Regions from separate parts of the Alteromonas sp. ABD4_190 genome, predicted to be linked through region 1. Evidence: predicted binding sites of a transcription regulator. Region 1 holds the regulator's gene; the other holds the start of a gene.

Region 1 (11,949 bases):
ATAAGTAATACTTCTGGGAGTCATCCGAAATCTAAAGGTGTTCCCCAAGGGCATCCGCGAATTAGCCGCTTTTTAGGTTTGCCTATCAAAGTCAAAGACAGAGTCGTGGGTATGATTGGTTTGGCCAATAAGTTTGAACCCTACTCTATAGAAGATGCCAAATTTCTACAGCCTCTTTTAGATGCATTAGCCGGTCTTTTCTATGCAGTAGAATTAGAAGATGCACGCGCTGTCGCTGAAGAAAAGCTGCGGCAATTAGCTATGACTGACTCATTAACGGGTTTGTACAACCGAAGAGCATTCATTGACGAGTGTGTCGCGTTTTCAAAGCTGCATCACAGCGCGTGTGTTGCCATTGTTGATATCGACCATTTTAAAAGCGTAAATGACACGTACGGTCATGACGCTGGTGACCAGGCGCTTATTACTGTTGCTCGAAAAATATCCAAGCAAAACGGTTCACCGAATGTCGTTGCCCGTCTTGGCGGTGAAGAGTTCGCAATCGTGATGTTGGGGGAAAATAAAAAAGAAATTAACACGCAGCTAGAGGCGCTTCGCATAGCCGTTGAAGAAAGTGTGGTTAACTATAAAACCGATAAAATAAACCTTACCATCAGCATAGGAGCCACTTTTGTCGATAGTACCTATGGCGCAGACTTTAGCGCCCTGTTATCAACGGCTGACAAATCCCTTTATAAGGCAAAAGAACAAGGCCGAAATCGCGTAGTCTGGGGGGACGATTGACCGTCGCTGTTTGTCGATAAACGCTAGCGAGTTGTGTATCAATCAACAGAGATATTGCCAGGCAAACGACAATAAGTTATAAAAACCGAATATTTTATTGTTGTAAACAAATTAGGCGTGTTTCGTACTTTTGGCTGATGTTAGGCCACCATGCCTTACAAATCAGGGACGATGTATGAACACTTCGCGCTTGGGTTTTTGTGGCCTATTTTCTATTCTAGCTCTCACAGCCTGTGGAGGTGGAGGGAGCTCGGGTTCTCCGACTAACCCAACACCTGCACCGCCTCCAGAGCCGACTGCATTAGAAATTTTATCGAACCCCTTAGACTACTCTATAGCACAGCTAGACAACGCAGCTAAGCGTTATGCTGATAATAGCTATACGGGTGAAACAAACATTGCAATCGCAGACATTAGCGCTGTGCAAAACGTATATATTGCGCTTTTTGGCGAAGATCTTGCCAGCTCACCTTATCTTGACATATTTGAAGTTTCTGAACTTGTCGATGCTAACGGCAACATTGATGGCGTTACACAATGTTCAGATAGCGGCTCAATTAAGTACTCTGGAAAACTTGATTTAGACACAGGTCTTGGAACCATAATCGTCGATTATGATCAATGTCTACACTATTATCTGAACGCGTATCACGATGGTCAATTTTCTGTTGCTATTACGAAATCAGATGACGACAATTTTGAGGCAACATCCTATTTTACGAGCCTTTCGATAGGGAGAGGTAGTCAACGTGCAACGCTAAAAGGGTTAATGAAAGCTGAAATAAGTTACGATCCACGCACGGGGTACTACAACGAAGAACTTATTCAGTACATGACCGCTACCTTTAACGGTGAAGCCTATAAAATAAATGGAACTGCTTTTGATGGCTTTAATGGGGTGGGGTACTCCTCTGAGTTCGAGGGGGCATTGCATATTGGCTCAAAAGGTAAGCTTGATTTTTCTTACTTCTCAGAGGAAGGAGGGCTACCTTATGCTTACCAAGGTTCTCTTGTAGTTAAAGGCAATAGAACCGCTGGCATTGATATTATGCAAGGAGCGGTTCGCTATGGTGAAGATACGAACGGGGATGACACCTATGATGTTGGCGTGTTTTTCAGCAGTATCGAGACATTTGCAAGCAGCAATACCGCGAATATCGTTCTATCCGATATAGAAACTATTTCAGCGCCTCCCGTTGCTGGTGAACCCTATTATTATGCTTATGACCCTGTTTACACGTCTGACGATATAACCGTTGATGAGGGGTATTATTACGACTCTGATACGCCTGAATCTGACTTGTCAGTATCCTACCGCTGGTACATTAATAACATTGTTCTAGAGGGTGTTAGCGGTAACACTCTGCCTGCATATAACGCGGTATTCGGCGATGAACTGAAAGTAACTATGGTAGTGTCTGACGGTGTTAACATCGTTGAATCACAACCCGTGTTTATCACTATCAGTGACTCTCCAATGACACTCGTCATCTCCAATATGCCTGAATCGGTAACTGCTGGTGGTTACGTGGAGTTCACGGTAAGTATGACTGACCCCGATCAAATTAATAGTGATGTTGCAGGCCAGCTTGTCGCTGCACCTACAGGAGTTACCTTAAACGACGACGGCTTACTAACGTGGCAGGTGCCCAACAGTCAACTGTTTAATGCGCAAACCTATATTTTTAGCTTTGCGAGTCTGGATGGCGATGAGAGCCTGCAAACCGTAGAAATAACTGCTTATGCAGATAAAGCACCGGCGTTTGCCCGCACAACTTCAATAACACCGATTTACAATAGAGGTTTTGCGATTGCCTCAACCAAGGGCGTGAATGAACTCATATCGGTCAATCACCGGAATGTGGGCGCCTTCTTGTTAAACGGAAATAAACTAGAAAATACCTATGTGTACCCTTACAAGTTACCTACAAGAGGAGAAATTAAGGGCGTTTATACACAAGATGCTGACGGCGATAGTAATGATGAAATCTATATCCTTACTGAACAAGGTTTATCGGTTATAAAAGACCGGAAAGACAACGCGGAAACGGTATTTGTAGCAGAGGATAAAATAACGTCAGGATGGCTTTACGATATTGATAGCGACGGTATAGAAGAAATTGCATACCTTCACGGCGATTATTATTACGGTGCGACGTCTATCTCCATTCATAATGTGACAACTGGTGAAAAGTTGCAGCAGTTCGATGTCGATGGTGTATCAACCATTTCTTTTGGTAATGTAGACGACGACGCGTCTATCGAGTTGGTGACTAACAATGGCTACGTATTCGATATTAATAGCGGCGCCAATCAATGGCTTTATGGCAATGGGTTTAGCGACGCTTACGTCGCTGTCGGTGACATGAACAGCGACGGTGTCGATGAAATCATTGGTGCCGACCGTTGGGAGAATATTTCAGTCTACTCTGCGGTGTCGAAAAGTAGTTTGGCGACAGCTGAACATAATGATATCTGCGATTTGAGCTATAGCAAAGATGACCAGACCAATGAGGGAATGCTTGTAATTTCTGAGTGCCAGTGGGGAGAGGTGAAAGCTTTCGCGCTTGAAGGTGGTCAAATTTCGGAACAGTGGAGTGTTATTCACAATGCGTATAGCGGTATGTCGCTTTTAATCGGCGACCTGAATAACGATAGCCGAAACGAAATAATCTGGACCGGCGACAGCGAAATTCAGGTTGCACTGCAAGATGCTGAGGGTGACTACGTATTATCAGATATACGAACGGAAGCACACTCTTCTAATTACTTTGCTGCCGGCTGGGCCCCTTTTGGTGATAATGATGAAAGAGCTGTCTTTGTGAGTGAGACAACTAACTACTACACATCAATTCAGATGCTGTCAGTTAACATGGAGAATGAGATTACCCTTAGCGACGAACTCGGCGACGATGTTTTTGACTATAGCAGACCCGTTGTTACTGACTATAATAATGATGGCCTGGGTGAATTATTCACAGGAGCTTTGAATAGCAATACATCATTCAACGTAGTTAAGTTGTCAGATAATTCAATTCAGTGGTCGCTGAGCCAAAATCAAAACAGCCAAGTCTCACTCATCGAAGCTGTAGACGTGAATGACGATAATTTTGTTGATGCGGTCATTGTTGAAAACAATCGACTCAAAGCATTCGATATTGAGAACCAAGTGCTCATTGACTCTGTCATCAATGAGTTTTCAATTGATGCTGTCGCTGAGCTCACCAATAATGGCGAACACTTTTTTGCTGTTAGTGGCTATGAATCATTAAAGCTCTATACAATGCAAGATGGCGAGTTTGTCGGACTGAATGAACTAGATGTTTCTTGTAGTCAATTGATAAGAATTAATGCTGATGGCGACGACGCCTCTGAGTTTGCATGCTTAGATAGAAACTACAATAGAATAAATATTTATGACGTAACAAATGACGCCTTAGTACTTAAAGACGCCATAACGCCTACATTCGATCTTCAAAATATAGCCGTTATTCCAACGACATCGTCTAATCAATCAATACTTGGCATTTACCAAGCTGAAGAATATGACTCATCGTATGGATATTATGACAACGTTGCTTACCGAGTCACTGAAATAGATATCAATGGACATGTCATTTGGCGTAGCCCTTCCATTGGCATTAATCATGTCGATGGTATGCGTACCCGAAAGAACAATGCCGGCGAAGTAGAGCTTCAAATAGGTAATCCGAACATGGCCCTTCTTGTGAAATAAGGGTAATACACTTGTCGCTGTCTATTGCTTGTAGCAAAAGACGCGGCAAGTGCTTGTTATTTAGTTTTAGGTGTATATACTTACAGGAACTGTATGAACAGACAGGTCTTTTATGCGCCCACTCACAGCTCGACAAACCGAAGTTTTAGAACTTATCAAAACCACCATGCAAGAAACGGGGATGCCGCCTACGCGTGCGGAAATCGCTCGTCAACTTGGTTTTCGTTCTGCCAACGCAGCAGAAGAACATTTGAAAGCCTTGGCGCGTAAAGGCGTGATAGAAATTCTGCCGGGTACCTCTCGGGGTATTAAACTCAATATTCCTCTCGAAAATGACGTACCTGAAGAAGAAGGCCTACCTCTCATTGGTCGTGTGGCGGCGGGTGAGCCAATTTTGGCGCAAGAGCACGTAGAATCACACTACAAGGTAGACCCTGCACTGTTTCAACCTCAAGCAGACTTTTTACTGCGTGTTAACGGCATGAGTATGAAAGACATCGGTATTCTAGATGGCGATCTCCTTGCTGTGCATCGCACCACCGATGTTCACAATGGCCAGGTCGTTGTGGCACGTGTAGACGAAGATGTTACGGTAAAGCGTTTAGAAAAACGTGGTCGTGAAGTATTACTTCATGCCGAAAACGAAGAATTCGCACCTATTCGAGTAGACCTAGCCAACGAACCTTTTGCTATTGAGGGGATTGCAGTAGGCGTTATAAGAAACGCGGACTGGATGTAAGGTTTTAACACCTTCAACGAAAAGCGGCGCACTAGCCGCTTTTTTTATGCCTTTTATTGCTTTATTTCTACCAGTTTTCTGGAGTTAGGGTGACTAAGCCCGCCTTTAAAAAGCGAACCCAACCATGACTATCAGAAAGCGTATTACGCGTATTTTGCCTGTGAATGAACTACTGAATATGCATTCATTATTCTAAAGTTTGTTTGAAAATAAATATTAATAACCTATTAGTTGTTGATTTTATAATCAAATGATTGCTAGTAGAACCTTTGTGTTGTTCAAAATGTACGTTTGATTTTATTCTCGCTTAATACATGCTCATTTCTTTTTCCATCCAATATGTAACGTAAGGCTGCCACGGAAGTGATTAAAAATTAACCGCTTCGTTAAATTTTTAATAGAAAAGACTAGACGGCACGACATTATTGCGCAATTCTTATACAGAGATTAACAAAATAATAACAATGACTCTAAATTTGTTTTACAAGTTGAGGTGATGGGTCAATCGTTCGCAAACCATTTGGTAGGGCATCGCGCAAAATAATCAGCGTTTTTGGTCTTGCTATTACGGAGGTGCTGAGTGAAACAACTAACGACCGTTTTCGCAAAATGGTGTTCGACAATACCGTTTTTGCTTTTTTCCCCTTTGCTTCTTGCCCAAGAAGTCAGTGAAGAGGCCTCTTCACTTAATTTAAGGCGCGGTGCCACCGACATCAGCGGGCAGGTTTACGACCTGCATATGCTGATGTTCTTCATTTGTGTAGGTATCGCGGTTGTAGTTTTTGGCGTGATGTTCGCCTCAATGTATCTACATAGAAAGTCCCGTGGCGCCAAGCCAGCTAATTTTCACGAAAACGTGAAGGTTGAAATTGCTTGGACCGTTATTCCTTTCCTTATTCTTATCTTCATGGCGGTACCCGCAGCGAATACTCTAATTGCTATGGAAGACACGTCTGAGCCTGACATGACTGTGCTAGTAACAGGCTCTCAATGGAAATGGCACTACAAGTACATGGATAGCGATGTAGAGTTTTATTCTTTACTCGCCACTCAGCGCGAGCAAATAGAAAACAAATTTCAGAAAACAGATAACTACCTGTTGGAAGTTGACCGTCCCTTGGTTATTCCTACTGGGAAAAAAGTACGCTTTCTTATTACCTCTGACGACGTTATCCACTCTTGGTGGGTTCCTGACTTTGCCGTGAAAAAAGATGCCAACCCCGGATTTATTAACGAGTCTTGGGCCAAGGTGAATGAGCCTGGTATTTATCGCGGACAGTGCGCAGAGCTCTGTGGAAAAGACCACGGCTATATGCCGGTTGTGGTAATTGCTAAAGAACCCGCCGAGTTTGAAAAGTGGATGGGCGAACAAGAAGAGATTGTTCGTAAAGCAAAAGAAGAAGAGCAGCGTCTACTTTCTATGAATATGTCTATGGATGAACTGATGAAAGAGGGCGAGCGAGTATACAACGCAACGTGCGCTGCTTGCCATATGCCAAATGGTGAAGGTTTACCTGGCGTGTTCCCGGCATTAAAAGGCAGCAAGATGGCACTAGAAGATCAGCAAGGTCACATTGACATCGTGCTGCATGGAAAGTCAGGAACAGCCATGCAAGCGTTTGGAAAAATGCTAAGCCTTAAGGAAATTGCAGCGGTAGTGACTTATGAGCGCAATGCCTGGGGCAATAACACTGGCGACATGGTGCAGGCCAAAGATGTCAACGCAGTGGCAAACGGAAACTAGGAGCAGAAAAATGAGCAAAGCAACTGAAGTTATTTCGCCAGATACCTCTGCGCCTCACAGTGATCAAGTAAATGGCGGTCACGCACATGGCGATCACCTACATGATGATCATGAACACCACGATCATATCCCTAAAGGGATAACGCGCTGGTTGTTTACTACTAACCATAAAGACATAGGCACACTTTACCTGTGGTTTGCCTTTATCATGTTTTTAGTGGGTGGTGCGATGGCCATGGTGATCCGCGCTGAACTATTCCAACCCGGTCTACAAATTGTAGAACCAAACTTCTTTAACCAAATGACCACGGTACACGGACTTATCATGGTATTTGGTGCAGTAATGCCTGCCTTTACTGGGCTTGCAAACTGGCTTATTCCAATGATGATCGGCGCCCCTGACATGGCGTTACCGCGCATGAATAACTGGAGCTTCTGGATTTTACCTGGTGCCTTTCTCATTCTACTGAGCTCGCTCTTTATGGAAGGCGGCGGCCCCGCTTTTGGTTGGACTTTCTACGCACCCCTTTCAACGACTTACAGTGGCGATTCGACAGCATTGTTTGTGTTCTCTGTTCACATCATGGGTATTTCATCCATTATGGGTGCGATTAACGTGATTGTGACCATCTTTAATATGCGTGCGCCAGGCATGACCTGGATGAAAATGCCGCTGTTTGTATGGACGTGGCTTATCACGGCATTCTTGCTGATTGCGGTAATGCCAGTGCTCGCCGGTGCGGTTACCATGGTGTTAACTGATAAGTTCTTTGGCACTAGCTTTTTTGATGCTGCTGGTGGCGGCGACCCGGTTATGTTCCAGCATATTTTCTGGTTCTTTGGGCACCCTGAAGTTTACATAATGATCTTGCCCGCTTTTGGCATTATCTCGCAAATTGTTCCTACCTTTTCTAGAAAGCAGCTGTTTGGTTACGCGTCTATGGTTTACGCCACGGCGTCTATTGCCCTGCTCTCTTTTGTCGTGTGGGCCCACCATATGTTTACTACGGGCATGCCGGTGTACATGGAAATGTTTTTCATGTTTGCCACCATGCTTATCTCGGTGCCAACTGGGGTAAAAGTGTTTAACTGGGTAGCGACCATGTGGCGTGGTTCTCTAAGTTTTGAAATGCCTATGATGTTTGCTATTGCCTTTATTGTACTGTTTACCATTGGTGGGTTGTCAGGATTAATGTTGGCGATCACCCCTGTAGACTTCCAATATCACGACACATATTTCGTTGTAGCCCATTTCCACTATGTACTGGTAACTGGCGCGGTCTTTTCTATCATGGCAGCCGTGTATTACTGGTTGCCTAAATGGACAGGCAAAATGTACGACACAACCTTAGCTAAATGGCATTTCTGGTGCTCACTAGTATCGGTCAATGTGTTGTTCTTCCCTATGCACTTTGTGGGTTTGGCTGGTATGCCACGCCGTATTCCTGACTATGCATTGCAGTTCGCTGATTTTAATAAATGGATAAGCCTGGGTGGTTTTGCATTCGGTTTATCTCAGCTCATCTTTCTTGCCCTGCTTATCAAGGCATGCAAAAAGCAAGGTGAGCCAGTATCAGCGCAAGTTTGGGACGGCGCAGAAGGATTGGAATGGGAAATTCCATCACCCGCTCCTTATCACACGTTTGAAACACCACCTGTCGTTAAGTAACGGTAGATGGAGTTGTGAATTGGTCATTCCTTTCAATCGACAAAAGCAGACGGGAATGACATTCACACATTGCAGGTGGTGAGGGAGATAAGCGGTTAAACAAGCGTTTATCAACCTTCACCTTTGGATTTACCCGGAGGTCACGTGATGTCACAGCAAAGTGCAAATAACAAGATGGTTATCAAACTTGTGGCTATTGTCATTGGCATGTTTGGCTTCGGCTTTGCCCTTGTTCCCTTGTACGACGTATTTTGCGACGTAGCGGGAATCAATGGCAAAACCGAGAACACGGCAGCCGTTTATCAATCGGTTGAGATTGATGAGTCGCGAGAAGTGACCGTCGAGTTTATCACTCGCACAAATACTGGTATGCCGTGGGAGTTTCGTGCTGAAACCAAGCGCGTGAAAGTGCACCCTGGCGAACTTAATACGGTGTCGTTTTATGTGAGAAACCCTGCATCAAGCAATATCGTAGCACAGGCCATTCCCTCAGTATCCCCCGGAACGGCAGCACTGTACCTGAACAAGACTGAATGCTTCTGCTTCAATCAGCAGCCATTAGATGCGGGTAGTGAAGCCTATATGCCCATGCAGTTTTATGTAGACCCTCAGCTACCTGAAGAAATTACGTTTTTTACCTTGCAGTACACACTCTATGACGTCACAGCGCGAGCCAGTGACCTAACAACAACACCGAATCCCTTTATGGCTTCCACACCATCAGCTGGCGAATAAGCCGAAGGGGTAAGGAGATGAAAATGCAAACCGAAGTACAGAATCACGAATACCAAAAATACTATGTACCCGCACAAAGTCCATGGCCCATTGTGGGCGCAGTCGCGTTGTTTCTTATTGCCGTTGGCGCAGGAAACTATGTGGTTCAAGCAACCAAAGGCGAAACCGGCTATGGCGGTCATGTCCTTTTAGCTGGGATAGCCGTGCTGCTGGTTATGCTTGTGGGCTGGTTTAAAAACCAAATAGACGAGTCTATGGCCGGCCTATACAGCGATCAGCTGGGGCGTTCATATCGACAAGGGATGAGCTGGTTTATCTTCTCTGAAGTGATGTTTTTCGCTGCGTTTTTCGGTGCGCTCTACTACGCCAGATTTATTTCCGTTCCTTGGCTTGGTGGCGCATCGAATAACGTTATGACCAATGAAGTATTGTGGCCGACCTTTGAGGCCATGTGGCCGCTGGTGTCAACGCCTGGCGGCACTACCACACAGGAAATGAGTGCAGCGGGATTGCCTACAATCAACACGGTTATCTTGCTTATTTCGTCAATTACACTGCACTTCGCTCATGTGGGACTAGAGCAAAACAAACGCAAACAGCTAACCCTCATGCTGGGTATCACTATCTTACTTGGATGTGGGTTCTTGTTCCTACAGGTAGAAGAGTACATACATGCGTATCGCGACTTGGGGCTTACGCTTCAGTCAGGCATTTACGGCAACACCTTCTTTATGCTCACAGGGTTTCACGGCATGCATGTGACCCTCGGTACCATCATTCTTATTGTATTATTTTTTAGAGTGTTGAAAGGCCATTTCACGCCTGAAAACCACTTCGCGTTTCAGGCGGGGAGTTGGTACTGGCACTTTGTAGATGTAGTGTGGGTCATGCTCTACATCTTCGTTTACGTGCTTTAAGGGTAACCCCAAACTCAATAAGGCCTTGGGTTTGGGGTAATTAAACCGGTACCAATAGCGATAAGAATAATAATAACAATGACGGCAGAAGTGAGCACTCGTCGACCAATGTACTTACTCATAGGGCCTTTAGACGTGTCATTTTTCATCATGATTCGCATCGCCATAAACAAATTCACAATCATGTACAGCACCAACGCAACAAGGATTATTTTTATCAACATATTCACCTCTGTTTTTATTCTAATTTTACATGGTGCGAAATAATCATGTTTTCTCGCACGCGCCACGTTATTCCTTGGTTACTCACAGGCTTTAGTGTGGCGATTATGTGCGGTTTAGGGTACTGGCAACTTGATCGCATGGTCCAAAAGCAACAACGCTTAGCTAGCATAGCGCAAAAGCAAAGTAATGGAACCTTGAGTTTAGAAGCGGCGCTGGCTCATGATGATCCTCGGGATATTAATGTGTCGTTCAGTGGCGCAATAGACGCTAACCATGTGTTGCTATTAGATAATCAGATTCACAATCAGCGGGTGGGTTTCGACGTGATTGCGCCTGTATATACGAATGCAGGTTGGCTCTTAGTTAATTTCGGCTGGGTACCGGCGCCAGACTTAACACGCACATTGCCGGATATACGTCTTGTTGGCGAAACACGCGAGTTTACTGGCGTCATTAGTGTGCCGGGTCACAACCCCTTGGTTAAAGAAACTAACATGGCGCTGTCGCAAAGCCCCGCACTTATACAGCACATCGAATTCCCTGCGCTCAGCAGCGCCCTAGAGCGCAAGTTTTTACCTTTTACTCTTCAACTTACCACGCCAGACCCTGCGTTTATTCGCGAACATCAGGCCGTTGTAATGTCTCCCGAAAAGCACCTTGGTTACGCAGTTCAATGGTTTGGTTTAGCCATTGCTGCCGCGGCCATTGGCGGCTTTGCAATTAGTAAGAAAGGACGTAGTTATGAATAATGCTGCTTCGAAAAAAACATTAATTATTATGGTAGCCGTGTTTGTTTTACCTGTTGTTCTGGCAAAGCTCGCACTTGATAACGATTGGTTTACTAAAGGCGCGACTAATAAAGGTCAGTTGCTCGCGCCGACCATCGACATGAGTGCGCTTTTAGAAAACGCGGAACCTAAGTGGCGTTTATTGTATGTGATGCCAAGTGAATGTGACGCAGTGTGCGAAAACGCCCTTTTCAGTATTAACCAAGTGTGGCTCGCGCTAGGCAAAGAATCGGACCGTGCACAAGCAGTGGTCGTCACGACAGCGTCAAGCGACCAAACAGCGATAGCCGCGCTAAAAGACTACCCTTTTGTCGAAACCTTAACGGTTACCACGCCAACCGCCCTTGCCTCTAGCAGTGTCTATATCGTCGATACGCAAAATAACGCCATGCTTTTTTACGACATTAAAGACGATAGAAAAGATGCCGTGATGGAAAGCCGCAATATGCTGGCGGACATGAGAAAGCTTCTCAAACTATCGCGCATAGGATAACGGCCATGAAAAAATTAACCCTCTTCAGTATTTTTCTTGCGGCGGTCGTTATTATTCTGGGAGCGTATACGCGCTTGACCGACGCGGGGCTCGGCTGCCCAGATTGGCCTGGGTGTTATGGAAACTTAACCGTCCCCTTAAGTGAAGAAAAGGTAGCAC
Region 2 (11,949 bases), 1.5 Mb from region 1:
GCAAGGCGATTGATACAGACCGCTTTTATGTAATAAGCGTTGATACGCTGGCCAATCTAAATGCTTACGACCCACACGTTATTACAACCGGTCCTACGTCAATAAATCCAGATACAGGCAAACCCTATGGCTTAGACTTTCCCGTCGTGACAATACGTGACTTTGTAAATGTTCAAAAAGCACTTCTTGAAAGCTTAGGTATTAGCAAACTGTATGCGGTTATTGGGCCTTCTATGGGCTCTATGCAGGCTATCGATTGGGCGAGCGCTTACCCAGACTGGGTTGAACGTATGATTTCAGTTATCGGCGCAGGTCAAAGCGATGCATGGACTACCGCGGCATTGGAACACTGGGCAACGCCAATCACTCTAGATAAAAACTGGAATAACGGCGCTTATTCCAAAGAGCAAGCGCCCCTTAATGGCTTAGCTGCCTCGCTCATGTTAATTACGCAAAATGCCCTTACCCCTTCCTTTTTTAACCAAACCGGCAACACGTTAGGGTATAAAAGTGTTGAGTCGGCGCCGCTTAATGACATACGTCAATCACACAGTATTGTGAACTGGCTGCGTGAGCGAGCAAAGACCCGGGCAAAATCCATGGACGCAAACCACCTTTTATACTTGGTTCGAGCTTGCCAGCTCTTCGTTGCTGGGCATCAAGGTAATCTTGAGCAAGGGCTGGCGTCGATAAAGGCGAAAACGCTGTTTATTCCAGCCCAAACTGATTTGCTACTTATGCCCTACTTATCGCAAAGTGCACACCAAGGTTTAACTTCAATGAATAACGACACCACATTGGTTACGCTAAATGGCAAATTAGGTCACTTAGAAGGCGTGACCAATGTATCCGCTCAAGCTCAGGCTATTCGCCAATTTTTGGAAAATGATAAGGCAGCAATGCAATGATAAAATCTACCCCCTTTTTACGCCACGCGCTTTGTCTGTCTGTATTAAGCGCACTTGCCGTTAGCGTACCGGTATTCGGTAACGAGTCATCTGCGCAAGACGCGCTCCCTTCACTCACCATTGATTTAACGAACGTTACCGTATCTGGCTTATCGTCAGGCGGTTACATGGCAACACAATTTCAATTAGCACACAGCGACTGGGTAAAAGGCGTTGGCGTTATTGCTGGTGGTCCGTACTTCTGTGCACAAGGTGATATAACCACTGCCCTGGCACAGTGCGTGAACAAGGTAGAGGGAGAAATTAACCTTGAAGCGTTGAATGAAAAAGCCAAACAGTATGAAACTGAGGGAAAGATTGCGTCGCTTTCCAATATGAAAGACGCAAAAGTCTGGCTTTTTCACGGTACGCAAGACACCAGAGTGATTGCACCAGTGAGCGATTTATTATTTGAGCAATACAAATTGTGGACAGACACACAAAATATTGCCTATATCAATGACAAACCCATGGCACACCTCTTTCCCACCAAAAACAATGGGGTTAACTGCATGAAATCAGAGAGCCCCTTTATTGGAAACTGTGATTACGATGCAGCAGGTGCCATGCTCTCTCATCTCGTTGAAGATGTTTCGACACCCGACGAGTCACTGTCAGGGCAAATTCATTCAATTGATCAGCAAAAAATAGCGGGTGGCGATGCAAAAACATTAGCAAGTGAAGGCTTTGTGTATGTGCCTGAAAGCTGTGCACAAGGCGAGCCGTGCAGAGCCCATATTAGTTTCCACGGCTGTAACCAGTATGCCGATGCCGTTGGCGATGCCTACACTACCCAAACAGGGCTTAATGAATGGGCTGATGACAACAATATTGTTGTGCTTTATCCGCAAACTAAAAAGTCGTTATTCATGCCGTTAAATCCACAAGGCTGTTGGGATTGGTGGGGCTATGCCTCTGACGATTACGCCAACAGGAACGGCGCACAAATAAACGCAGTGAAACAGCTGCTGTTTTCATTAAATAGTGCACCTTCATTAAATAAATCAAACGGAAGTAACAATGAGTAAGCGAACGATATTTATCACGGGGGGAGCAAGCGGTATTGGCTTTGGTATAGCAGAGTCAATGATGAAACAAGGGCATCATGTGATCATTGCCGACATAAACGAGCAAGCGGCAAAAGAAGCTGTAACTAAACTTGCTCATTTAGACGGCTCGGCCAGCGCAGTAGCGGTAGATGTGTGCGATGCAGAGCAAGTCGCAGCGCTACCTGAGGTACTAGGGAAACATACCGTTGATGTGCTTATAAACAATGCTGGTATTCAGCACGTTTCACGCATCGAAGACTTCCCTGCAGATAAGTGGCAGCAGCTTATAAATATCATGCTTGTTGGCCCAGCTCTTTTAACCCAAGCGTTTTTACCTGCCATGCGTAAGCAAAATTACGGGCGCATTATTAATGTAGGCTCTATTCACTCGTTGGTAGCCTCGCCCTATAAATCTGCTTATGTAGCGGCGAAGCACGGGCTGTTAGGGTTTGCAAAAACCATCGCTCTTGAAACGGGTGACTGTGATGTAACAATTAACACTCTCTGCCCTGCGTATGTTAAAACGCCCTTGGTAGAACAACAAATTACAGCACAGGCGAAAGAGAATAACCTCACCGAGGAAGAGGTAATAACAAAAATCATGCTAGAACCCATGCCTAAAAAACAGTTTGTTAGCGTTGAAGAGCTTGCAGATACCGCAAGCTTCTTAATGTCACCCAGTGCTCGCAATATAACTGGGCAAACCATGGTACTTGATGGGGGCTGGACGGCACGATAGTTGACTGTGCCTATAGCACTTTACTATTGGTAGTTGTAGCGTGCCGTTTCGTATTAAAAAGACTGCAATAAGCAGTCTTTTTTCGTTTAATGTTTTCGCAAAAGCGCTATTCCCAAAGCGATACGTAGATGGCAACCATTTCTTCAATGGTAGGGATGCGTGGATTATTACCGGGAGAACCTGATGCCAAAGCTTGTTCAGCCATTGTTGAAGTCGCTGCAAAAAATGCCTCTTTATCAATACCGAAGTCGGCAGGCGTAGGCACCTGCAAATCTGCATTGAGCGCTTTTAGTTCGTCGATAAGCTTTTGATTCGCCACCTCATCTGAGTCACTTTGCGTAGCAACACCCATGGCGCGAGCACATTGTGCATAACGCACTGAGGCACTTGGAATAGAAAAGGCGGTAACCGCGGGCAACAACATGGCGTTAGACAAGCCGTGAGGCACATGAAAGGCTGCGCCTATGGGTCGGCTCATTCCATGAACAAGGGCCACTGACGCATTTGAAAAAGCAATACCCGCGAGCGTTGAGCCCAGCATCATTGATTCTCTTGCCGTTTCATTTGTTGGATCTGCAAATACAGTGCGTAGATTAGGCGCAATTAACGCCATGGCTGATAACGCCTGTGCATCACTGTAAAGATTGGCTTTGCGGCTAACAAACGCTTCAATAGCGTGAGTAAGCGCATCTATGCCTGTATCGGCTGTTACGCGGGCAGGCAAACTTTGCGTTAATGAATAATCGACTAAGGCTGCCGTTGGCATAAACCCTAAACCAACACACAACATTTTTTCTGTGGTATCTTCGTCGGTGATAATGGTAAACCGGGTTGCTTCTGAGCCCGTTCCCGCTGTTGTGGGAATAGCAATGATCGGCAGTCCCGCGTCATCTACAACCCGCGGGAATTTGTAGTCTCGCATTTCGCCGCCGTATTTGCCCAATATGGCAATGGCTTTTGCGCTATCGATGGGGCTTCCGCCACCTAAAGCAATGATGCTGTCATAAGCTTGGGTTTTGAAGGCGTCTACTCCACGATCAATAGACCTCACCGTGGGTTCTGGCACCGTATCTGAGAATACATCGGCGCTTATTCCTGCCTCTTCCAGCACTTGCACCATGGCAGCGCTATATCCCAATTCAACCATCACCTTATCGGTAACCAATAATGGCTTGCTACAGTTAAGGCCTTTGAGCGTTTCAGCTACCCGCTGACTCGCGCCCTTCCCTATGTGCATCACTCTAGGCAAAATAATTTGATGAGACATGCTTCCCTCCTATGGTTGCTTTTCACCAGCATACCTTCCGACATGCCTAAAGCAATGGCAATGTAAAAATAATGTTACCGCCCCACTACCTCTCCAGCTTTCCTCCAAATAGATACAAATGCGTGGTTGTTTCCATTGCCAAGCGTTAATGGTTAATTATTAACATCACCGTACGTGAAATGAGTGATAAACTGATTAGAACTTTTCTGTGGACTACGATTATGAAGAAACTCGGTATGATTTCGTTGCTGATAGCAATTATCGCTATAGCGATATGGCAATGGCCGAAACCTGACGCTCCTTTACTTTCATCAAACAACGTCATGCCCGCCATGGAGAATTTGCCCGACAATTTCTTTGATACACAAGTAAACCCAGTACTAACGCAGCGCTGTGTTGTCTGCCACGCCTGCTACGATGCGCCATGCCAACTAAAAATGTCATCTCCAGAAGGTATAGCCAGAGGTGCTAACAAAGAAAAAGTCTATGAAGGAACACGACTCACCGCTGCCCAACCCAATAGAATGTTTCTCGACGCCCACAACGTAGACGCATGGCGAGAGCGTGGCTTTTTCGACGTGCTAGAATCGAAAGAAAAACCTAACACTTCGCCGACCCAATCTTCGGTGCTAGCACAAATGCTTTTGCTAAAAAAACAGCACCCTTTGCCCAACACCGCTCATTTAGGTGACAGTTTCGATATAAGCTTAAATCGACAAAACCAATGCCCAACAATAGATGAAATGGGCGGGTACATAGCAGGCCAGCCCCTGGGAGGCATGCCCTACGCACTGCCAGCCCTGTCGGATGCAGAGCACACTACACTCATTCAGTGGTTAAACCATGGTGCGCCGTTACCTTTACCCAAAGCGCTCTCACAAGAGCTGAATGAGAACATAACTGATTTGGAAGTGTGGCTTAATGGGGATAGCAATGAGATGCAGCTTTCCGCACGCTATATTTACGAACACTTGTTTACGTCTCACCTCTATTTCGAAGATATTTCAGAAAAAGGTAAAACGCCTCAGTTTTTTAATCTAGTGCGCTCACGTACACCCCCCGGACAAGCGTTAGATATTATTGCTACTCGCAGACCCTTCGACGATCCAGAGGTCGAGCGCGTTTACTATCGTCTACAGCCAGTGCATTCAACTATTGTGAGTAAAACACATCAAGCGTACGCCATTAATAAAACACTGATGGATAAATGGCAATCGTGGTTTGTCGACGCAGAATTTTCTGTAGAAACATTGCCATCATACAAACCCCAAGTGGCGGCCAACCCATTAACGGCCTTTACCTTATTGCCAGTAGAAAGTCGTTATCGATTTATGCTTGAGCGTGCGCAAAACACCATCATGGGTTATATCAAAGGTCCCGTGTGCAGAGGCCAAGTCGCGCTTAACGTCATTAACGATCGATTCTGGGTGTTCTTTGTCGACCCAGACATTGCAGCATCTGAGAAAGTGAATGCTTTTTACGCTTCTCAAAAAGAAAACCTTCACCTTCCCGCTGAAAAAGATAGCTCAGCCCTTGCGGTAAACTGGGTTAAATACGCAAAGCGCCAAGGCGAATATATGCGTGCAAGAACCACCTTTTTGAACAATGAATTCAAAAATGAAGAGCATTTGAGTGTGTCGAGTATATGGGATGGCGACGGCGATAATACTAATGCCAGCTTAACCGTATTTCGTCATTTCGATAATGCCACAGTTGTTAAGGGGATGGTTGGCCAGCCCACTAAAACAGCATGGGTGATTGACTATGCCTTGTTAGAGCGCATTCACTATTTGCTTGTGGCTGGCTTTGATGTTTACGGCAATTATGGCCATCAGTTATTGACCCGTTTGTACATGGATTTCTTGCGCATGGAAGGTGAATCGAACTTCCTTAATCTACTTCCTCCAACTACCCGCCATGACCTTCTCGACGATTGGTATCAAAATGCAAGCCCTGAACTTACCGATTATTTGGAAGGTGATATCAACAGTTTCGAACAACCTTCTGGCATAGCGTTCGAAACAGATAATCCTCAACAAGAACTTTATCAATTGTTATCGCAATACTTGGCTAAAGTTCAACCGAATGCCTCAACCTACAATGAACGTTTGCTATCAGTTGAACAGTTCCAAGCATTAAAGCGCTTAGATTCGCTTCCTGCTCAACAAGCGACGTTGATGCCTGAAACTACCATGATTGTGATTCAAGACGACAAGAACCCAGACAACATTGATGTGTTCACTGCCCTTAGAAATAGCGCGCATTACAATGTAAATAGCCTATTTGAAGAAGAGGAAAACCGGGAGCCTTCTAAAGATTCAATCACGCTAGTTCATGGTTTGTTGGGCAGTTACCCTGACGCATTCTGGTATATCAATGCCTCAGAAATAACGTCTTCGATTGAGAAGCTTAAGTCCATTAAAAGCGAAGCCGATTACAAAGCCTTGCTCGACGATGTTGGCATGCGCCGAACCAACCCTAACTTTTGGGCGTTTAGTGATAAATTAATGCAATGGTCTAGCGAGCGCTACCCTATTGAAGGCGGTCTTCTCGACTATAATCGGTTAGAAGATCGCTAAACCTTGCGCTGTGTGCCGTTTAACGCTTTTCTTTTGCAAAAAACCTGTGCTAATGTCCAACCATTGGAAATGAAAGGACATTAGCATTCCATGCCCTATCAAACCGTTGCTTTAATTGGAAAACCTCAGCACGCTGCAACCCACGACAGCCTGAACATTCTTGCCGAATATTTATTGGCAAAAGGCTGTAAATTATTGGTTGAGGAAAGTATTGCTGAAGAACTTGAAACCGAAAACTTCAAAAGCTGTAACCTTGTCACTATTGGCAAAGAGGCTGACCTCGCCGTTGTGGTAGGCGGTGACGGCAGCATGCTTGGTGCAGCACGTGTGCTCGCTCGCTTTGACATTCACGTTGTCGGTGTAAACCGCGGAAACCTCGGCTTTTTAACCGACATTCACCCTGATGATATCGTTCAACAACTTGACCTTATCTTTAACGGTGAATGCGTAGTAGAAGAGCGCTTCTTACTTGAAGTAGAAGTTTATCGACACGAAAAACTTAAAAGTAACAACTCTGCTGTAAACGAAGTGGTACTTCACCACGGAAAAGTTGCCCATATGATGGAATTTGAAATTTACATCGATGAGCAATTTGTATTCAGTCAGCGCAGCGACGGATTAATAGTAGCCACACCTACAGGTTCAACGGCTTACTCTTTATCAGCGGGCGGCCCTATTATTATGCCCAAGCTAGATGCACTTACGTTGGTACCCATGTTTCCTCACACACTTAGCAGCCGTCCAATCGTTGTTGATGCTGACAGTCAGGTATCGATGAAAGTATCAAAGGTTAATAGTGACTCGCTACAAGTGAGTTGCGATAGCCATATTGTTCTGCCGGTGCTACCTGGCGATGAAATTCGAATAAACAAAAGCGTAGACAAACTCCATCTTGTTCACCCTAAGGGCTACAGCTACTTCAATGTACTTCGTAAAAAGTTAGGTTGGGGTAGTAAGCTTTACTAACCTCCCTGCTCCATTTAGTTGATTCCATGTGCATTTATTACATAAGCCTGTAGCATTTTCTTGATTGCTACAGGCTTGAAAAATAAAGATTTTTTAATCTTCTCTAATTTCCTTAACGAAAACCAAGACTTATAGAAATATAAGTTTTCGGCATACCTGTTGCACCTATCATAACAAGTCGTCAGCACAAGGTCTTTGTTATTTGGCCTAAATGATGTTTCGCATCCCGCTGACTTATTTGCGTTCAATAGGAGATATCATGAGTAACACCAATATCAAATTTACAGCCCCTGGAATGGATAACGATGCAGCTGCCAAAACAATCAAGGTATTGGATCAGCGATTGGTTGCACTATTAGATTTACAGTTAACGTTGAAGCACATTCATTGGAATGTAGTAGGACCAAATTTTATTGGCGTGCATGAGATGTTGGATCCGCAGGTAGATGCGGTACGCGAAATGACCGACACAATTGCAGAGCGAATTGCCACGTTAGGTGGCGTACCAAAAGGTACACCGAAAGCCATTGTTGAAGGTCGCAGCTGGAACGATTATGAGTTGGGTAAAGGTTTAGTACTTGACCACCTTAAGGCGCTGGATGCCGTATATGACGGTGTAAATGGTGACCATAGAAAAGCGTTAGAGCTTTTAGGTGAAATTGACCCAGTATCAGAAGATATGATTACTGGCCAACTGGCAGACTTAGAACAGTTTCAGTGGTTTGTGCGCGCACACATTGAGTCTGGCAGCGGTGAATTGCAGCAATAGCCTCTAATCATTGAATTTTATACACTAATCTAACTATCTATAGTTAGAATTTCAAAGGAGAGCTTAGGCTCTCCTTTTTGCTGTTTGGTTTATTAAAAGCTTTAGTGCAGTCAACGTATTGGACTACTCACCATTTTATAGACAGGCTTTTAGCTATCAAATTTCACGTAGATTAGTACTGTATAAATTTCTGTAAAGCACGCATTTCCATTGTTTCACATCTTCAGGTTACTCATAACATCACAAAAGTCGCTAAACTTATGATATTGATTTTATGAGTTTTGTTAGCATCCCCCTCCATTTTAACGCAATTTTTTCCCGACTTAGCTTTACACAGCCAAAATACTGTATATATTATCAGTTACTGTATATATCATCATGTTCAACTTTTTCGAGTGTGGTTATGTTAGCGCATCTTTCTATTTCTAATTTTGCTGTTGTAAAACAATTATCGGTTCAACTGGAAAACGGGCTTACTGCAATCACGGGTGAAACCGGTGCGGGTAAATCAATTGCTATTGATGCGTTAAGCTTGTGCTTAGGTGAACGTGCCGACGCAAATGCCGTGCGAAAAGGTAGTGCAAAAGCGGAAATCATTGCTCACTTTTCTTTAAACGGCAATGTATTAGCTAAAGCCTTCCTCGATGAACATGAGCTCACCTCAGATGAAGATGAGAATAGCTGCTTTATTCGCAGAGTTATTTCAAAGGAAGGCCGTTCAAAAGCTTTTATCAACGGTATTCCCGCCTCACTTCAGCAGTTAAAAGGTTTAGGCCAGTTTTTGTTGGCCATTCACGGTCAAAATACTCACCTACAGCTGCTGAAAGAAGACCATCAAAGAGAATTAGTTGATGGTTACGCTAAGCACAACGACATATTAGTGCAAGTTAGAGAAACCTACTCTCTTTGGCGTGATAAGCAACGCACATTAAAGGCGCTTCAAGAACAAGCCCAGCAGCGCGAAGACAGAATTCAGCTACTAACTTATCAGGTTCAAGAACTTGATGAATTCGCCATTGAAGAGGGTGAATTTGAGGAGTTAGAAATAGAGCACAAACGCCTTAGTAACGGGCAAAGCCTTTTAGAGCAAGCACAGACCAGCGTATATAACTTATATGAAAGCGATGAAGGCAACGCACTGTCAGTTATACAAAGCAGTATTGAACGTTTAGGCGAATTAGAGGCGCACGACGCTAGTTTAACGCCAATCATTACAATGCTTAATGATGCAGCAATTCAAGTAGAAGAAGCTGCGGGAGAGCTGCGTAGCTACTGCGATCACTTAGAGATTGACCCACTTCGCTTACAGCAAGTTGAGGCGCGCTATGCGAAGGCGATGGAACTTGCCCGTAAACATACTGTGATGCCAGAAGGACTTTATCAGCATCACCAAGAGCTAGCCGCCGAATTCAATGCTTTATCGGAACAGGAAACACTGTTAGGTACGCTTGAAGGCGAAGTAGAAGAAGCACGAGCAACGTATTTAACCGCGACCAAAGCGCTTTCTGAGAGCAGGCAACGTGCTGCTGGTAAGCTAAGCGAAGATATTGAAGTGCAAATTCGCCAAATGAATATGCCCCACGCAAAAGTGGATATTCAGATTCAATACGACGAACTTAAGAAGCCGGTGAGCACAGGTCTAGATACCGTAGAATTTAAAGTGTCTACCAACCCTGGTCAAGATGCAGACAAATTAGAAAAAGTCGTATCAGGTGGTGAACTTTCTCGTATAGGACTGGCTATTCAGGTTATCGCGAGCGGCCATCACGCTACCCCTACTATGATTTTCGATGAAGTCGATACGGGCATTAGCGGCCCAACAGCATCAATCGTTGGCGGACTTTTACGTAAATTAGGTAAACAATCGCAAGTAATGTGTGTTACCCATCTACCTCAAGTAGCGGCACAGGCACATAATCAATTGTTTGTTACCAAGCTTACCGACGGGGAAAGTACTGAAACCCAGATGTTGGCGCTGACTAAGCAAGACAGGATCGATGAGCTTGCAAGACTGTTAGCCGGTGATAAAGTAACCAAATCGGCGCTAGCGAATGCAAAAGAACTGCTTAAAAGCGCAGCATCGAACTAAAATGCAGTTGATTGGTCATAGTTGTCAATGTAGCATGCCTTCGCGCTTGCAATAAAACAGTCTCGAAATTCGCTTTAGCGAAGTTCATTGACACTAACAAAGGCAATACTGGACAAATTAACGCATGAAGTTGCAACACCTATTAGTAATTCTTGGTATCACACTAACATCAACCGCTTGCTCGAACTGGATTTATAGAATCGACGTTCCTCAAGGAAACTTCCTTGATCAAAGAGATGTGGAAAAGCTGCGCGTTGGAATGACAAAAGAACAAGTTATTTATGTACTAGGTAACCCTGTTGTTCAAGACTCATTCGACGATGATACTTGGTACTACGTTTACGATATGAAGCGCGGTATGAAAAAGCGTGGTGAAGATTTTCAAAAGCAAATGGTGATTAACTTTGTAGACAACAAAGTGACAACGGTTGAAGGTGACTTCGAGTTATCTGAAGACTTCAATACACCGCTTGATGACTAATTTTGTTTAAAAGGTAGCGTTTCTCGCTACCTTTTTTGTTTCTAATACCCTTCATAAAAACGCCTGTTTTTTAGATATATCGCTTACCTACTTGAGGTTTATATGGAACATAGTTTTTGGCACAGTAAATGGCAAAAGAACGAGATTGGATTTCACGAACCTGAAGGGAATGCACTTCTGGTAAAGTATGCGTCTTTTCTGGTTGGCGACGATATTCCTAGCACATCTTTAAAGCGCATTTTTGTACCATTATGTGGAAAGACGCGTGATATTGGTTGGTTACTCTCCAAGGGTTGTGAAGTGGTTGGTGCTGAGCTAAGCGAAGTGGCTATTATACAGCTGTTTGAAGAGTTAGGTGTAGAGCCTACCGTTACCACTACTTCCAACGGTAAAGTTTACGCTAAAGACGGTTTAACCATTTACGTAGGTGATATCTTTAAACTTACATCAAGCGACTTAGGTGACGTTACGGGCATTTACGATAGAGCCGCTTTAGTCGCGCTGCCTAGCCCGCTTCGCGAGCAATATGCTGCGCATTTAACGGCCATTACTCAATGTGCCCCCCAGCTAATCATTTCTTTCGAGTATGACCAGAATGAAATGGCCGGCCCTCCCTTTAGCGTAAACGAAAAAACCGTTGATTCACTCTACGCTGGCGACTACGACATTAAAAGGTTAGAGCGCTCTGTGCTTGAAGGCGGTTTGAAAGGCAAAGTAGACGCTGATAATTTGGTATTTGCACTAACGGCGAAGTAGACTTTTTTTAGATTCGTTTCCAATACAAAGCGTTTAAATGGTTGCTTTATTGTTTGCGTTTTAGCGCTGATTACCAGAGACACTTAAGCTATTCATACCCACACCTGCTAATGCGACTTGCTTAAATAAATGACTAGAGGCCAAGCAGTGCCTCTATGCCAAACAATATTGCACCTATCAACCCGCCTACAATCGTGCCGTTTATGCGAACTTTTTGAAGATCGCGGCCAATATTCAACTCTACCTGCTCAGCCATTTCACGTTCATCCCAACTATTGATGGTGTCGCGAATGTGACGGGTTAGAAA

What was found. Region 1 encodes LexA, which represses DNA repair genes until DNA is damaged. Its sites were predicted from a motif close to TACTGTATNNNNATACAGTA; they were not measured.
Region 2: recN (DNA repair protein RecN) is a predicted target of LexA. The motif match lies at 8,660-8,679, and genes of this name have one in related genera.

Annotation. Positions count from the first base shown of each region.
Region 1 is NZ_JBSWWN010000001.1:2,192,155-2,204,103, forward strand. Features, by position in the region: gene ACXAFM_RS09660 (sensor domain-containing diguanylate cyclase) at 1-744, shown strand, start outside; gene ACXAFM_RS09665 (hypothetical protein) at 920-4,480, shown strand; gene lexA (transcriptional repressor LexA) at 4,593-5,219, shown strand; gene coxB (cytochrome c oxidase subunit II) at 5,800-6,963, shown strand; gene ctaD (cytochrome c oxidase subunit I) at 6,974-8,632, shown strand; gene ACXAFM_RS09685 (cytochrome c oxidase assembly protein) at 8,780-9,367, shown strand; gene ACXAFM_RS09690 (cytochrome c oxidase subunit 3) at 9,391-10,284, shown strand; gene ACXAFM_RS09695 (DUF2909 domain-containing protein) at 10,299-10,508, opposite strand; gene ACXAFM_RS09700 (SURF1 family protein) at 10,554-11,258, shown strand; gene ACXAFM_RS09705 (hypothetical protein) at 11,251-11,790, shown strand; gene ACXAFM_RS09710 (COX15/CtaA family protein) at 11,796-11,949, shown strand, end outside.
Region 2 is NZ_JBSWWN010000001.1:3,654,724-3,666,672, reverse strand. Features, by position in the region: gene ACXAFM_RS16025 (E22 family MetX-like putative esterase) at 1-908, shown strand, start outside; gene ACXAFM_RS16020 (extracellular catalytic domain type 2 short-chain-length polyhydroxyalkanoate depolymerase) at 905-1,975, shown strand; gene ACXAFM_RS16015 (3-hydroxybutyrate dehydrogenase) at 1,968-2,735, shown strand; gene ACXAFM_RS16010 (iron-containing alcohol dehydrogenase) at 2,842-4,002, opposite strand; gene ACXAFM_RS16005 (fatty acid cis/trans isomerase) at 4,239-6,581, shown strand; gene nadK (NAD(+) kinase) at 6,672-7,547, shown strand; gene dps (DNA starvation/stationary phase protection protein Dps) at 7,807-8,316, shown strand; gene recN (DNA repair protein RecN) at 8,720-10,405, shown strand; gene ACXAFM_RS15985 (outer membrane protein assembly factor BamE) at 10,530-10,886, shown strand; gene tmpT (thiopurine S-methyltransferase) at 10,989-11,642, shown strand; gene ACXAFM_RS15975 (DUF445 domain-containing protein) at 11,776-11,949, opposite strand, start outside.